DNA from 2 places in the Paenibacillus ihbetae genome. Region 1 is predicted to be linked to the other one. Evidence: predicted binding sites of a transcription regulator. Region 1 holds the regulator's gene; the other holds the start of a gene.

Evidence for each region. Region 1 encodes CtsR, which represses protease genes until heat stress. Its sites were predicted from a motif close to ATGGTCAATAAAGGTCAAACA; they were not measured.
Region 2: clpP (ATP-dependent Clp endopeptidase proteolytic subunit ClpP) is a predicted target of CtsR. The motif match lies at 3,680-3,700, and genes of this name have one in related genera.

The regions. Positions count from the first base shown of each region.
Region 1 is NZ_CP016809.1:3,942,038-3,950,196, forward strand. It holds gene BBD41_RS17320 (DgaE family pyridoxal phosphate-dependent ammonia lyase) at 1-441, shown strand, start outside; gene dagF (2-dehydro-3-deoxy-phosphogluconate aldolase) at 443-1,198, shown strand; gene BBD41_RS17330 (sugar kinase) at 1,191-2,207, shown strand; gene BBD41_RS17335 (GntR family transcriptional regulator) at 2,221-2,937, shown strand; gene BBD41_RS17340 (CtsR family transcriptional regulator) at 3,397-3,858, shown strand; gene BBD41_RS17345 (protein-arginine kinase activator protein McsA) at 3,883-4,407, shown strand; gene BBD41_RS17350 (protein-arginine kinase McsB) at 4,450-5,517, shown strand; gene clpC (ATP-dependent protease ATP-binding subunit ClpC) at 5,717-8,159, shown strand, end outside.
Region 2 is NZ_CP016809.1:2,990,530-2,998,688, forward strand. It holds gene BBD41_RS13300 (phosphoglycerate kinase) at 1-910, opposite strand, end outside; gene gap (type I glyceraldehyde-3-phosphate dehydrogenase) at 1,103-2,107, opposite strand; gene BBD41_RS13310 (sugar-binding transcriptional regulator) at 2,234-3,277, opposite strand; tRNA gene BBD41_RS13315 (tRNA-Arg) at 3,540-3,614, shown strand; gene clpP (ATP-dependent Clp endopeptidase proteolytic subunit ClpP) at 3,779-4,375, shown strand; gene BBD41_RS13325 (hypothetical protein) at 4,514-4,960, shown strand; gene BBD41_RS13330 (PdaC/SigV domain-containing protein) at 5,257-6,327, opposite strand; gene BBD41_RS13335 (ABC transporter substrate-binding protein) at 6,707-7,759, opposite strand; gene BBD41_RS13340 (ABC transporter permease) at 7,835-8,159, opposite strand, start outside.

The DNA.
Region 1 (8,159 bases):
GTCGGCGGCAAACGCCAATACGTCGAGTGGGTCAAAGCGCAGCTTCATGGCATCGGACGGAGCATGAAGGTCGGCAAGGAGACAACGTTCGGCTTGCTTCAGGCACTTGATGAGTATATGGTGAAGGAAGATAAGAGCGCGCAGGAGAAGGCAGCGCTGGAGGAGCTTAAGACGCTGTCCAGCCTGCCGGGCATCGACGTGGCCATCGTGCAGGATGAGGCCGGCCGCGCAATTTTCCGCGGACGGGTTAAAGTGGATGAGCAGGCAGCGGGCATCAGCGCCAAGGCGATGAATGATCAGCTTCGGGAAGGCGAGATCGCCGTATATACCCGGGACTACGGGGTACGTCAGGGATATTTCGATATTGATCCACGCTCGCTCGCCGGCGATGACCTGCAGGTCATCATAACAAGAATTCAGCAGATTGCAGGGGGTAAATAACATGTCGAACATGGAGAGACGATTATATAAAAACCGCACGGCATTAAATGTGCTGGCAGGCAGCATCCAGAATGCCAAAGACGTCTTTGAAGCAGCGGAAGGGCATGTCCTGGTCGGCGTCCTTTCGAAAAATTACCCGAGCGCGCAGGAAGCAGTTGTCGCCATGAAGGAGTACGGCGCGGCGATTGAGGATGCCGTGTCGATCGGGCTGGGCGCAGGCGACAACCGCCAGGCGGCCGTCGTGGCGGAAATCGTGAAAAGCTATCCGGGAACTCACATCAATCAGGTGTTCCCGGCAGTCGGGGCGACGCGCGCCAATCTAAACGGTCAGGACGGCTGGATCAACAGCCTTGTTTCCCCGTCCGGCCAAGCAGGCTACGTTAATATTTCGACGGGGCCGGCGAGCGCAGCGGGTACGGACAAAGCGATCATTCCCGTGAAGGCGGCGATCGCCCTGGTGCGCGACATGGGCGGCAATGCGCTTAAATACTTCCCGATGCAAGGCTTGAAGCTGGAAGAGGAATACCGGGCAGTGGCCAAGGCGTGTGCGGAAGAGGATTTCGCCCTCGAGCCGACGGGCGGGATCGACAAAGACAATTTCGAAGCGATCGTCCGGATCGCGCTGGAAGCCGGCGTGCGCCAGGTGATCCCGCATGTATACTCCTCGATCATCGATTCGGCGAGCGGCGATACGATTGTCAGCGATGTGCAGGAGCTTCATCAGACGTTAAAAGCGCTGGTTGATCAATATGCCTAAGAGAATTGCAGCTTTCGGCGAGGTTATGATGCGGCTGCAGGTGCCGGGCTATGCCTCCTTGGCGCAAGAGAGCAGCCTGAACTATTCCTTCTCGGGGACCGGCGTTAATATCGCTTCGGCCCTCGGAAGGCTCGGGCATGCGGGTTATCTGGTCAGCACGCTGCCGGATAATCCGCTCGGCGATGCGGCGACGGCATACCTTCGCAAGCTAGGGATCGGCACGTCCTTCATCAGCCGCGGCGGCAAGTACGTCGGCATGTATTTTTTGGAGAATGGCTTTGGCGTTCGGCCGGGACGGGTCACTTATACGGACCGGCTGGGAAGCAGCTTTAATACGGCGGACCCTGCGATGTATGATTTTTCGGCGATTGCCCGGAGCATCGATGTGATCCACTTCTGCGGAATCACGCTATCCATGAACGAGAATGTCCGGGGCCAGATGAAGGCCTTGGCGCGGGAAGTGAAGGCTAACGGCGGCACGGTGGTGTTCGATTGCAACTACCGGCCATCCCTGTGGGGGGCGGACGGCTATGCTTTTGCCAAGCCGCATTATATGGAGATGCTGTCCCTTGCGGATATCGTCTTCATGAATGAGAAGGATGCGCTTTATATTCTCGGGATGGAAACGAAGCGGGAAGACCGGGCGGAGCAGCTCGGGGAGCTGATCCCGAAGGTAGCGGAGACATACGGCATTTCAGCACTTGCCGGCACCCATCGCCATATTAATGGAGACAATACCCATTCCCTGAAAGGGTATTTGTATAAGGACGGAGCGTTTCATTTTTCAAGAACGTTGACCTTCTCCGTCTATGACCGGATCGGAGCGGGGGATGCTTATGCCAGCGGCGTGATCCATGGCCTGCTGGAGGGATTTGATCCACTGCAAACGGTAGAGTTCGCGGCGGCGGCGGCCATGCTGGCCCACACGGTACCTGGAGATACGCCGACAGCAGGAGAGCTTGACATTCTGCGAGCAATGGGTGATCATAGGTCGGATGTGGAAAGGTAAGGTGAACGAACGTATGTCGATCACGCGTAAGAACGGCCCGCTGTATCTTCAGATCAAGAAGATCATCAAGGACCGGATCCTGCATGGGGTGTACCCTTTGGGTACCCATATTCCTTCCGAGCCGCAGCTGGAGCAGGAATTCAACGTCAGCAAAATGACCGTGCGCAATGCGATTCAGGAGCTTCACCAGGAGGGCTATGTCGAGAAACGCAGCGGGGTAGGGACGATTGTTACCCGCAACACCTCGTTCTCGAAGCTTTCCAAGGGCAAGCTGTTTACCGAGATTCTGGTCGAGGAAGGGCATCAGATTCAGAAGCGCCATCTGAAGACCGAATGGGTGTTTCACGAGCCGGATAGCGAGATGTATGAAAAATTCGGCGAAAAATGCCTTCGCATCGAGCGGTTGTACCTGCTGGACGGGCAGCCCTACATTCACTATACGCATTATGTTTCGCCGCTTGTCGATATGGGCGGGGATTTCGGGCCTGGCGAGCTCCCTTCCCTTTATGACCGGATCGAAGAAAGCCAGATTACACTGGAGAATTTCCGCGACCGTTTTCTGGCGGCCGTAGCGGATGAAGAGATGGCGGGTCTGCTTGGCGTCAACCCGGGTACGCCGCTCCTCAAACGGCTCAGATCCTCTTTCGACGGTGCGGGGACGATTATAGAATACAGCATTGGTTATTACAATACAGAGCTTCAGCATTATTTAATCAGCTACGACGCGTAAAGACAAGGCGCAGCGGGAAGGTTCGAAAGGAATAAAGTCAGGGAAGGGCAGCCTTATGGCCGGGGAACCGGGATCAGGCTGCTTTTTTCTATGGCTACGAGCTGCAGACGTGCGTTGTGGGGATAAAGAGCATGCTTGGGTGTTGCAGTTGAAGGTGCGGTTAAGGGCAGGCTTGGACGGCAATCGAAGCGGCAAAATTCCTGCGGGGCTGTGGCTATAAGCGTGAGAAAAAATGGGCAGACTACGAATAACAGTCCGGCGCGAAATTTTATGGGCCCCCCCTTGGCAAATTTAAAAATTATGCTATAATGAGATTAAAGTCAAAGAAAGTCAAAGTCAACGGGCAGGGTTCGCTGATTTTGATTATGTTTAAAATTTAACGTATAAGGTATGACTCTGTGCGGACGTGTAAGATCACAATCCGTCTTATCGTTTCAAACAGTGGAGGATGAACAGACCATGCGTAATATCTCTGATATTATCGAACAATACCTCAAGAGCATTTTGCAGGAAAGCCCGGAGGGAACCGTTGAAATTCAACGGAACGATCTGGCGGAGCAGTTCTCCTGCGTCCCTTCCCAGATCAACTATGTCATCAGCACCAGGTTTACGCTGGAGAAGGGCTTTCTCGTCGAGAGCAAGCGCGGAGGCGGCGGTTATATCCGCATCCAGCGGATCGAGCTTCCCCAGCATTCCGCACTCCATCAGCATCTGCATCATACGATCGGCAGCCGGATTGACCAGACGGTCGCGGAAGGGCTGATCTATCAGCTGGAGGAGTCAAGGTTCTTGAACAAACGAGAGGCCAGCTTGATGCGGGCCGCCATTTCGAGGGATTGCCTCAATGTGAAGCTTCCTTACCGGGATGAGCTCCGTGCGAGAATCATGAAGGCCATGCTTATTGCTTTGTTAGGTAAGTGAGTCTGTGTAAGGAGGGCATGGAGTATGATATGCCAGGAATGTGGTAAACGACCAGCGACATTGCATTTTACGAAAATCGTGAATGGCGAGAAGACCGAATTTCATTTTTGTGAATCTTGTGCCCGTGAAAAAGGGGAATTGATTCCCGGGACGTCGAATGGTTTTTCTATACACAGTTTGCTGTCAGGCCTCCTGGATCTGGATCCTTCCGGCAAGGGGCAGAATGCTGGTGCTAAGCCGGCCCAGACGCTGCGCTGCGAGGAATGCGGCATGACGTATTCCCAATTCAGCAAGCTTGGCCGTTTCGGCTGCAGCTCGTGTTATAAATATTTCTCCGACCGCCTGGATCCGCTGTTCAAGCGAGTGCATGGCAACACGTCCCATGTCGGCAAGGTGCCGAAACGGACCGGCGGGGTCATTCAGCTCAAGCGCAAGATTGAGGAGCTGAAGAAGGAGCTTCAGTTCCGGATCGTGCAGGAGGAGTTTGAAACGGCCGCCGAGATTCGGGACCGGATCCGCGAGCTTGAGCGAAATATCGCTCAAGGATGAGGAACTTAGGATGATGCACTTTTTTGCTAGGAGGAATGCGTGATGTCTAATCACCGGTTTACCGATACGGCGCTGAGCGAATGGATGCGCGGGAATGGTCAGGATTCCGACATTGTCATCAGCACCCGTGTCAGGGTGGCGCGCAATCTGCAGCAGCTTCCTTTCCCGCTGCTGGCGACGAATCAGCAGTCGAGCGAAGTGCTAGAGCGCCTGATCAGCGTCATCAACGATAGGGAGCGGCTGAACGATTTTGGAGAGCTGCATGTGATCAAATTAAGCGATATCGACGATTTGGATAAACGGGTCCTTGTCGAGAAGCATCTGATCAGCCCCAATTTGGCCAATGAATCCCGAAACGGCGCTGTCATTTTGACGGAGGACGAATCCGTCAGCATCATGATCAATGAAGAGGATCATTTGCGCATACAGTGTTTATACCCGGGCTTTCAGGTCCGGGAAGCTTGGGAGCGGGCGACGGCGCTGGACGATATTTTCGAGGCGCATGTCGATTATGCCTTTGACGACAAGCGGGGATTCCTGACCAGTTGTCCGACGAACGTCGGAACCGGCCTCCGGGCCTCGGTGATGATGCATCTGCCGGCGCTGGTGATGACTCAGCAGATCAACCGGATCCTCTCGGCCGTGTCTCAGGTCGGTCTGACCGTTAGAGGCATTTACGGCGAGGGCAGCGAAGCTGTGGGGAATCTGTTCCAGATCTCCAACCAGATTACGCTTGGCCAGACCGAAGCCGAGATTATTGAGAATCTTCACAGTGTCGCCCTGCAAATCATTGAGCATGAGAAGAACGCCAGACAGCGTCTCCTTAATGAATCCAAGCTGCGGATTACGGACCGGGTGATGCGCTCCTACGGCATACTGTCCTACGCGGCGGTTATGGATTCCAAGGAAGCGGCGCAGCGGCTGTCCGATGTCCGTCTCGGTGTGGATCTCGGATTGCTTGAAGGTCCGGCCAGCTCGGTGATGAACGAGCTCAATGTGAAGACGCAGCCGGGCTTCCTGCAAAAGACGTTCGGAGAGAGCATGAATCCTTCGGAACGCGATATGTACAGAGCCAAGCTCATCAGGGAAACGCTCGCTGCGAAGCCGTAGATGAACTTTTGATTAAGAGACAGGAATCTAGGGCTTGCAGGAAGAATATTTCTTGACCCGGGATAAAAGGGCCAGGGTTCGGTTAATGGAATATAACCGTTGTTTCTTTAAATAGGCGAATCGGGCATCGTCCCTTCGGGACGGCGATACACCGAAATTCGTGAGGGTAAATATACATGAAACGTGGAGGTGCAATATTATGATGTTTGGCAGATTTACGGAACGTGCTCAGAAGGTGCTTGCATTGGCTCAGGAAGAAGCCGTGCGTTTGGGACATAACAATATCGGAACAGAGCATATTTTACTCGGACTCATCCGTGAAGGAGACGGCATTGCGGCTAAAGCGCTGATCGGCCTCGGGCTTGGTCTTGAGAAAATCCAGGATGAAGTGGAGACCTTGATCGGACGCGGCCAGGAGCAGCCAACCAATATTGCCTACACGCCGCGGGCGAAGAAGGTTATTGAGCTTTCCATGGATGAAGCCCGCAAGCTGGGGCACACCTACGTTGGAACAGAGCATATTTTGCTTGGATTGATTCGCGAAGGCGAGGGCGTGGCGGCACGCGTGCTGAACAATCTGGGCATCAGCCTGAACAAGGCGCGCCAGCAAGTGCTGCAGCTGCTCGGCAGCAGCGAGGCGGTATCGAGCCACCACGGCACGCCGCAAAACGTTAGCACGCCTACGCTGGACAGCTTGGCCCGCGATTTGACCGCGATTGCCAAGGAAGGCAACCTGGATCCGGTCATCGGCCGGAGCAAAGAGATCGAGCGCGTCATTCAGGTGCTGAGCCGCCGGACGAAGAACAACCCGGTGTTGATCGGTGAACCAGGGGTCGGTAAGACGGCCATCGCCGAAGGCTTGGCTCAGCGCATTATCAACAATGAAATCCCGGAAACGCTCCGCGATAAGCGGGTCATGACCCTCGACATGGGCTCGGTCGTGGCCGGCACGAAATACCGCGGCGAGTTTGAAGACCGGCTGAAGAAGATCATGGATGAGATCCGCCAAGCGGGCAACATCATCCTCTTCATCGACGAGCTGCATACGCTGATCGGTGCAGGCGGCGCGGAAGGCGCTATCGACGCTTCCAACATTCTGAAACCGTCCCTGGCGCGCGGCGAGCTGCAGTGCATCGGGGCGACGACGCTGGACGAATACCGCAAATATATTGAGAAGGATGCTGCCCTTGAACGGCGCTTCCAGCCAATCACGGTGGATCAGCCTTCTCCGGAGGAAGCGATTCAGATCCTTTACGGGCTGCGTGACAGATATGAAGCGCATCACCGCGTGAAGATTACGGACGAAGCGATCGAGCAAGCCGTAAAACTGTCCGATCGTTACATTACGGACCGGTTCCTGCCGGATAAGGCCATCGACCTGATTGACGAGGCGGGCTCCAAGGTACGCTTGAATACGTACACGATTCCGCCTAACCTGAAAGATCAGGAAGCGCATCTTGAAGATATCCGCAAGGAGAAGGATGCGGCTGTCCAAAGCCAGGAATTCGAGAAGGCGGCTGCCCTTCGTGATACCGAGCAGAAGCTGCGCGAAGAGCTCGAAATAACGAAGAATCAGTGGAAGGAAAAGCAGGGCCGCACCGATTCCGAGGTTACGCCTGAGGACATCGCCGATGTCGTGGCGAACTGGACCGGCATTCCGGTGAATAAGCTGAAGGAAGAGGAGACGGAGCGCCTGCTCAATCTCGAAGAGATTCTGCACAGCCGCGTCATCGGTCAGGAAGAAGCCGTTAAGGCTGTCAGCCGTGCGGTACGCCGTGCACGCGCAGGTCTGAAAGATCCGAAGCGTCCGATGGGCTCCTTCATTTTCCTTGGACCTACAGGCGTTGGTAAGACCGAGCTGGCACGCGCGCTTGCCGAAGCGATGTTCGGCGATGAGAATGCGGTCGTTCGGATCGACATGTCCGAGTACATGGAGAAGCATTCCACGGCACGTCTCGTCGGAGCGCCTCCGGGATACGTCGGCTACGAGGAAGGCGGCCAGCTGACCGAGAAGGTTCGCCGCAAGCCATACTCCGTCGTCCTGCTGGATGAGATCGAAAAGGCGCATCCTGAAGTGTTCAACATTCTGCTTCAGGTGCTGGAGGACGGACGCTTGACCGACTCCAAGGGACGCGTCGTCGACTTCCGCAACACGCTGATCATCCTCACGTCGAACGTCGGCGCCGAGGCGATCAAGCGCAATTCGACGCTCGGCTTCACCGCCGTGACCGACGCGGGCCGGGATTACAACAACATGAAGACGAAAGTGATGGATGAGCTGAAGAAGAGCTTCCGTCCGGAGTTCCTGAACCGGATCGATGAGATCATCGTGTTCCACTCCCTCGAAGAGAAGCATATCGCCGAAATCGTGACCTTGATGTCCGACGAGCTGCGCAAGCGGCTGCGCGAGTTCGACGTGGAATTCGAGCTTACCGATCAGGCGAAAGCGTTCATCGCGAAAGAAGGCTACGATCCTGCCTTCGGTGCCCGTCCATTGCGCCGAGCCATCCAGAAGCATATCGAGGACCGTCTTTCCGAGGAGCTGCTGAAAGGCAATGTCAAGAAAGGCGATGCCCTCATCATTGACGAGGAGAACGGCGAGCTGACCGTCCGGAAGAAGGACAGCGTTGCTGCCGCATCGT
Region 2 (8,159 bases), 950 kb from region 1:
CGTATTTGGCGCGAGTCTTCGGTCCGATATCAATGCCTTCCCAATCCGCCGGAATTCCGTCGATATTGACAACCTTGGTGTTGGCATTTGCGCTGAATTCGTCGGTAACGACGATATCCTCAGGCAGGTAGAAATTCTTGCCGAGCTGCTTCGCTTTCTCGATGAATCCGAGCGCGGCATCCAGCTTCTCTTTGTCAAGTAGAGATTGGCCGATTTCATGCCCTTGCGCCTTCAGGAAGGTATACGTCAGTCCGCCGCCGATGATCACGTTGTCGGCAATGTTCAGCAGGTTGTCGATGACATCGATTTTGTCCTTAACCTTCGAGCCGCCGATAATCGCCGTGAACGGACGATCCGGATTCGAGAGGGCTTTGCCGAGAACGGACAGCTCCTTCTCCATCAAGAGGCCGGATACGGCTGGAAGATGATGAGCAATACCTTCAGTAGATGCATGCGCACGGTGTGCTGCGCCAAACGCGTCGTTCACGAACAGATCGGCAAGCTCTGCGAACTGCTTCGCCAGCTCCGGATCATTCTTCTCTTCACCTGGATAAAAACGAACATTTTCAAGCACAAGCACGTCGCCGTTTTGCAGCTTTTCGACCTGGGCTTTTACCGCTTCCCCTACAGCTTCGTCCGCTTTCGCTACCGGCTTGCCCAACAGCTCGGACAGACGCTCGCTCGCAGGATTCAGACGCAGCGATTCGACAACCTCGCCTTTTGGACGGCCCAAGTGGCTCGCCAGGATGACCTTGGCGCCCCGCTCCACCAAATATTGAATCGTCGGCAAAGTTTCGCGAATCCGAGTGTCGTCTGTAATTTTACCATCTTCGAGCGGTACATTGAAATCGACGCGGACAAACACCCGTTTGCCGCTTACTTCTACGTCACGCACACTTTTCTTGTTCATCTCCACGTTCCTCCTAACAAAATGTTCTCCTCGCCGGGCAGCATGCCGCTGCTTTCGTTTCTCTGTCTAATCGCCCGCCAGAACCGGCTTCTCTCGTTACTTCCCAGTACTCTGGCATGAAAACAGGTAAAACCATGAACCAAAGAGGAGGCCCGTAAACGGAACTCCTCTTCGATTGATGGGCTGGATCAATTACAGACCTTTGCTTGCGATGTAAGCAGCGAGGTCAACGACACGGTTGGAATAGCCCCACTCGTTGTCATACCAGGAAACAACTTTAACCATGTTGTCGCCAACAACCATTGTGGAGAGCGCGTCGATTGTGGAAGAAGCAGGATCGCCATTGTAGTCGCTGGATACGAGCGGCTCGTCGGAGTAGTTCAGGATGCCTTTCAATGGGCCCTCAGCAGCTGCTTTCAGCGCTGCGTTAACTTCTTCTTGCGTTACGTTCTTGGACAGCTCAACAACGAGGTCCGTTACGGAAACGTTCTTCGTAGGTACGCGCATTGCCATACCGTTCAGCTTGCCTTTCAATTGCGGCAGAACCAGGCTAACCGCTTTAGCAGCACCCGTTGTGGAAGGAATGATGTTCTCTGCAGCTGCACGAGCACGACGCAGATCTTTGTGCGGAAGGTCAAGCACTTGCTGGTCATTCGTGTAGGAGTGAACGGTAGTCATCATACCTTTCACGATGCCGAACTTCTCGTCGAGAACTTTAGCGAATGGAGCCAAGCAGTTGGTTGTGCAAGAAGCGTTGGAGATGATGGTGTGGTTAGCAGCATCGTATTTCTCTTCGTTAACGCCCATAACGATGGTGATATCCTCGTCCGTAGCTGGAGCGGAGATAATAACTTTCTTAGCGCCGCCTTTCAGGTGAGCGGAAGCTTTCTCTTTCGCTGTGAAGATCCCCGTGGACTCAACAACGATTTCTACGCCGTGCTCAGCCCAAGGCAATGCTTCAGGGTTGCGCTCAGCAAATACTTTGATTTCACGGCCGTTTACAACCAGTGCGCCTTCTTTAGCTTCAACGGTTGCATTCAGTCTTCCGTGAGTCGTGTCATATTTCAAAAGGTGAGCCAGCGTGCTTACGTCCGTCAAATCGTTGATTGCAACGATTTCTACTTCGCTGTTATTCAGCGCAGCACGGAACACGTTGCGTCCAATACGTCCAAAACCGTTAATACCTACTTTAACCATGAGTAGTTCCCTCCATATTTGTAAAATTAATATATTCAAGACCGGCCGTTAAGCCGATCAAGACAACGGGATAAAGAATAACGAGGCCTTGCTCCTGTATGCTGCCATGCTGCCTGGACCGTAAGGCTACGATGCCGCCGCATCGATCTCCTTCTCCACCTCCAGCGCCGCCGCCTCATCCGTAACGAGGATATCCTCGTGCCCGAATTTCAGCACGGCATGAATCGCTTTGGCTTTGCTTCGGCCGCCGGCAATACCGATGATCGTCTCCGTCTGCATGATGTCTTCCAGCCGGAGCCCGAGAGTCAGCATCTTGTGGACAACCGCGCCTTCCTTGCTGAAGTAATATCCGAAGGATTCGGCAATCGCCCCATCCTGCTGGAGGCTGCGGATCGATTCCTCGTCCAGCTTGCGTCTTCTGGCCATTTCCATCGCGTCACCGATCCCGTGGATGATGATCCGGGAACGTCGGATGACATCCACAATCTCCTGGATGTGCAGATCCTGCACTAGAGATTGATAGGCATCCTCGCTCAGGAGGTCAGGGACGTGCAGCAACCGATATTCGGCTCCCACGCGCTTCGCCATCTTGGAAGCAATCGTGTTGGCCTGGATTTCCATGCTCTCTCCGAGACCGCCGCGTGCGGGCACAAACCAGGTGCCTTTCAAAGGCCCTGCTGTCAACGGTGACATCTGCTCCGCGACTTCGGCGAGCGTGGATCCACCCGTGACGGCGATCGTATCGCCGTTCTCGACGAAGCTTAGCAGTGTTCTTGCTCCGGCACGCCCGAGCTCGCGCTTCACTTCCGGAGAGGATTCACTGTCACCGGGAATGACGACAACCTTGCGGAGTCCGTAGGCCTTCTTGATCTTCTCCTCAAGCTCGACCAGCCCGAACAATTCCTTCATGAGCGGCTCCAGTTCTTCAAGCAGACACAGGCCCGCATGGCTGATCCGCATGCCGAGCGTCTCAATCTCGATCAGTCCCTGTGCTTTCAGAAGATCGGTTTCAGCCCGCAGAACCCGTTCCGTCATCGACAGGGATGACGCCAGCGTTCGTCGGCCGACCAGCCCGGACAGCTTGATCTGATGGAGAATCGTGTACCTTCGTTTAAAGGTGTCCATCAAATCGGGCAGAAGCTGCTCTTGTATTTCTAATAGGTTACGCATGCATTCCACTCCTGCAAACTTTCGTCTCGGCTCTTCTATTGGTTGGACGTAAAATGTCCCGGGATAACTTTTTAAGTCCCACCCCTATTCTAACCAATAATGATGCAGGTTGCAAGTGTCCGAACGTATATTTCTCTGCAACCATCATTCTTATACATTATGGCCAAATCGAAACCTCTCTATATATCAAAACAATGTTTTATCCGCTCTTGTGTTTTTCAATTAGATAGGGTATAATCATCTTCGTTGCTGATTTTTATATGCGCCCGTGGTCCAATGGATATGACGTAGGCCTCCGGAGCCTGAGATCGAGGTTCGATTCCTCGCGGGCGCGCCATCTTTGAATTTTCTCATATAAGACTTACCCGAAAGTGCCCATGACGGCTCTTTTTTTTACCCAATAGTTTGACTATCTTTGACTTTTTGATTAAAATTGTTTATCATGTGGGTAATACGGTAACAGTATTTATTAGTGATGCACTTAATGAGGAGGTTTTTCACGTGAGTTTTATACCTATGGTCGTTGAACAAAGCAACCGCGGCGAGCGGGCATACGACATCTATTCCAGATTGCTGAAAGACCGCATAATCTTCCTCGGCTCCGACGTCAATGACGTGGTCGCCAATTCCATCATTGCCCAAATGCTGTTCTTGTCGGCAGAGGATCCGGAGAAGGATATTCACCTTTACATCAATAGCCCTGGCGGTTCGATCACCGCGGGCATGGCAATATTCGATACGATGCAATTCATCAAGCCGGACGTCTCGACCATCTGTGTCGGCATGGCCGCCTCCATGGGTGCATTCCTGCTGAATGCAGGCGCTAAGGGCAAGCGCTACGCGCTGCCGAACAGCGAAATCATGATTCACCAGCCGCTTGGCGGCGCACAAGGTCAAGCAACGGATATCGAAATCCGGGCACGCCGCATTCTGAAGATGCGCGACAAGCTTAACCGTATTCTTGCCGAGCGCACCGGCCAACCGCTGGAACGAATCGAGAAGGATACCGACCGCGACTACTTCATGACAGCCGAAGAAGCCAAAGCTTATGGCCTCGTCGACCAGGTGTTGGAGAAGACGCCTTCGCAAGGACTGTAAGAAGCAATACATGCAAAAGGCATGCACACGTAAAGGTGCATGCCTTTTTTCTTATGTCTGTATAGAACATAGTGACCAACCCCACTGGTTATTCCTGGTATAATTGCATTGTTGATTCCTACATACAGGGAGGTCCTTATGATCGGCTCTAAAATATCCTTTGTTTTCATGCTCGTGCTTGTCCATCTTCCGTTTCTGATCATGAACCTGGAGCGTGCCGTCTCCGGCGCCGATCCGCATGCAATTCATGGAATTGCCTCCATTGTTCTTGTCCTTCTGCTTCTGTTCTCCGGTTTTGTGATGGGGTATACCAATCAGATTTACTACCCCCGCTGGTTCTCGGCTTATTGGCTCGTCGGCGTGTTCTTCATGGTCGTCGGCTACTTGCTGAAGCTCTACGTCATTCTCGTTCCATTCGTCCTTCTCTACGCCGTCCCCCTTTACGGGCTCGTCCACTACACCGGTCACTCGGAGGAGACGGTTTATCCGCTTATCCATGCGGTCGTTGGTTGGGGAGCCGGTCTTATTGGTTACGGAATTGGACATTCCCGCTTCAGACGGAGGGCTCCCGAACAAGCAACATGAGATTCTATCGGATCGCATCAGGATGGATTCCTAATTGGTTCATGAGCATGTGAAGCCCATATCCGTCTCATTAGCTATACCCAACTGTGATGCAGAACCCGCCGCCATGCCCTACGCATACAAAAATCCCTTGGTCGCGATGCCTGAAGTTAAACCTCAGGCTGCCATCCAAGGGATTTCTGTTTGTATTCCGGCACATTGTTGCATCTTTACATCACAGCGTATCAAACGATCACAGGCCCCGTGTCCCCTAGGATTCAGTTATCCCATGGTTTCAAAACCTGCGGTTCACATCCTTATTTCCATTCCTTCAGCTTCAATTCAAATTCAGGGAAGCCATAGGCATATGCCGTGTATTCATAGAGCTGGAAGTACAGGACGACGGCGTTATCCTTCAAGTAGAATTCCGCATCTCCCGGAACTCCTTGGAATCCGCCAAGGTAGCCTCCGCCCTTCTTCAACTCGCTCAGGACGCGGTTGTCGAGCTTCTTCTTCTTGCCCTTCAGGTCAATGAAATCGCCAAGCTTCAGCTGCTTCCCGTCCTTCAGGGAGAATGTAAAGCTGTTCTTGAAGGTCATGCCGTGCGCGCCGCCAAGATAGGAATATTCATGCGCCGTCACGCTCAGCAGGCCGTCCTTGTTGTAGTGGACCACAAAATTGCCCTCGAATGCGTAAGGGAAGCTATCTCCACCCGGGGGAAGCTCCTTGATGCTTTCCTCTGCCCGGGCGATCACGCCCTCGGCATGCTTTTTCAATACGCTGTTGATTTGGCTTTGAGCTTCTTCGTTACCCAGGCCGCTGACAACCGGATAATTCACGACAGCTTCCACGCCAAGGATCGTCTTCCTCAGCGTTTCCGATTTGATCGTTAGATCAGCCTGCTGCTTGGTCAAGCTTAGCGTCTTCGAGGACGGACTCCATTGTCCCTGGATCCCCAAGTATTCGCTGACCGTCTTGAACGGCAGATAGAGCCGTCCGTTGATGATCTGGCCCCCAGGCTCTCCGGCGTATAATCCGTTCACCGACAAGCCGATTTCCTTCGAGTCGTACACAACGGCGCTTAGCTGATGATAGCCGGCGTTCAGCGTATACGTACGGTTCTTCGAATCATATTTCAGAGGCAAGCCCGCCGCATCCCGGAGTACGGTTGCCGGTACGTATGTAACTCCGTGCAGAAGAACTCCCTTCTGGGACAGGGCCTTGCCGTTCCACTTCAATGTCACTTCATTCTTCTTCGCTACGTTGTGGCTGGCGGAAACAGAGGGTTTCGAGGGGCTTGCATCGATGACCTGTCCGTTCAAGCCAAGACTTCCGAGCAGGACGCCGGTTGCAATAATTGATGCGCATACACGAAATTTGGTATTCATATAAGTTCCACCTTTTCCAATTTAAGTTTCCATTAGTTGTTTATTACCCTCATTCATTATAAAAAATTCGGCCCCCCGTTTGGTAACAAGTGAATGACAATTTTGATTCCATGCTGCAGGAACTACATGAAAAATATGAGCTTATAGTCTTATATCCCCATGTACGGCCAAGCTCTACGAACGGGCTGCTTTCTTCACCCGATCGATCTGCAAACCGCAGCTCTCTATAGTGTCTTACCACTTCATAGGGTTCTCAAACAATCGGGATCCTGTGTAAATCTTATAGACCGCTGCTCCTCCGTCATGATCCCCATTGCAATAGAAAAAGCCCTGCCCCTAAGGGCAAGGCTTATAAAAAGGGTACTAAAGCACCAATTCTCTATCGTCCGCTCTTCAGCTCGGTCCACAAGCGATCATAGATCTGGAGCGCCTCTCCGACGTTGTCGAGCCATTCCGTGCGGCCCAGCTCCTCGTCGGTCAAGTTGATCATGGTGTTGCTGCGATAGTCCTCGCTGTGGAATTCCATCGCTTTCGTATTCGGGTTGCTGTATCCGATATATTCGTAGTTCTTCGCGCTGACTTCTGGTTCCAGCATGAAATTGATAAACTTCTCCGCCAGCTCCTTGTTCTTCGCGCCCTTCGGAATTGCATAGTTATCCGAGAAGATCGTTGCGCCCTCCTCCGGCACCACATACGCCACATCCGGATTTTCTTCCGCGATGAATGCAGCGTCACCGGACCATACCGTTGCAATCCAGCCTTCCTCTTGAATCATCTTCTGCTTGATGTTATCCGTGTCGAAGGCAAGGACGTTCGGCAGCAGCGTCTTGAGGTCCAGGGCCGCAGCGTTAATCTCGGCTTCGTCCGTCGTGCTGTTGGATTTCCCTTGCTTCTTCAGCGCCATGCCGATCATTTCACGGTTGTCGTCCAGAAGCAGCACTTTACCCTTGTATTCCGGATTCCACAAATCTTCCCAGCTGTTGATCTCATCCTTCACGTACTTCTTGTTGTAGGCAATCCCCGTCACACCGGACGTGTAGACGATGGAGTACTTGTTCCCCGGGTCAAAAGAAGGGTTCTTGAACGTCTCCGAAATGTTGACAAAGTTCGGGATATTGTTCATGTCGAGCGGCTCCAGCAGATCCCCTTCAATCATGGTCTTGACCATGTAATCGGACGGCTGAATCAGGTCGTAGCCGCTGCCGCCGGCCTTAATCTTCGCCAGCAGATCTTCATTGTTCGCATAGTTGTCATACGTGACCTTCACGTTAAACTTCTTCTCGAAATCCTCCAGTACCTCAGGATCGAAGTTGTCAGCCCAGCTGTAAATGTGAAGCGTCTCCTTGCTCGAGCCGCACGCAGCCAGAAGGCTTGCGGACAATACGGCGACCAGCCCTGCAGCAAGCAGGCGGGTCCATCTTGATCTTTTCAATTCCCTATCTCCTCTCTTTCGTATCCATGGCGGATGTATCGGATCCTTCTCAAAAAAAGAAATGGAACGTTTGCTTTAGATCGGCAGCGTTTTATGTTTCTTATCCCCGCTGCCGCGGTTAAGAATATATTGGGCGAGCAGAATGAGCGTGATGCTCACCAGAATCAGTTTCGTACATAACGCGTTAATCTCAGGCGATATTCCGCGTTTCACCTGGGCATAAATGTAGATTGGCAGCGTAGTCGAGCTTGGTCCCGCAACGAAGAAGCTGACCATGAAATCGTCAAGCGACAGCGTAAACGCGATCAAGGCCCCGGAGATAATGCCCGGTGCGATCTGCGGCAGCGTCACATGCCGGAATGCCTGCCAAGGCGTAGCGCCCAGATCTTGGGCCGCTTCA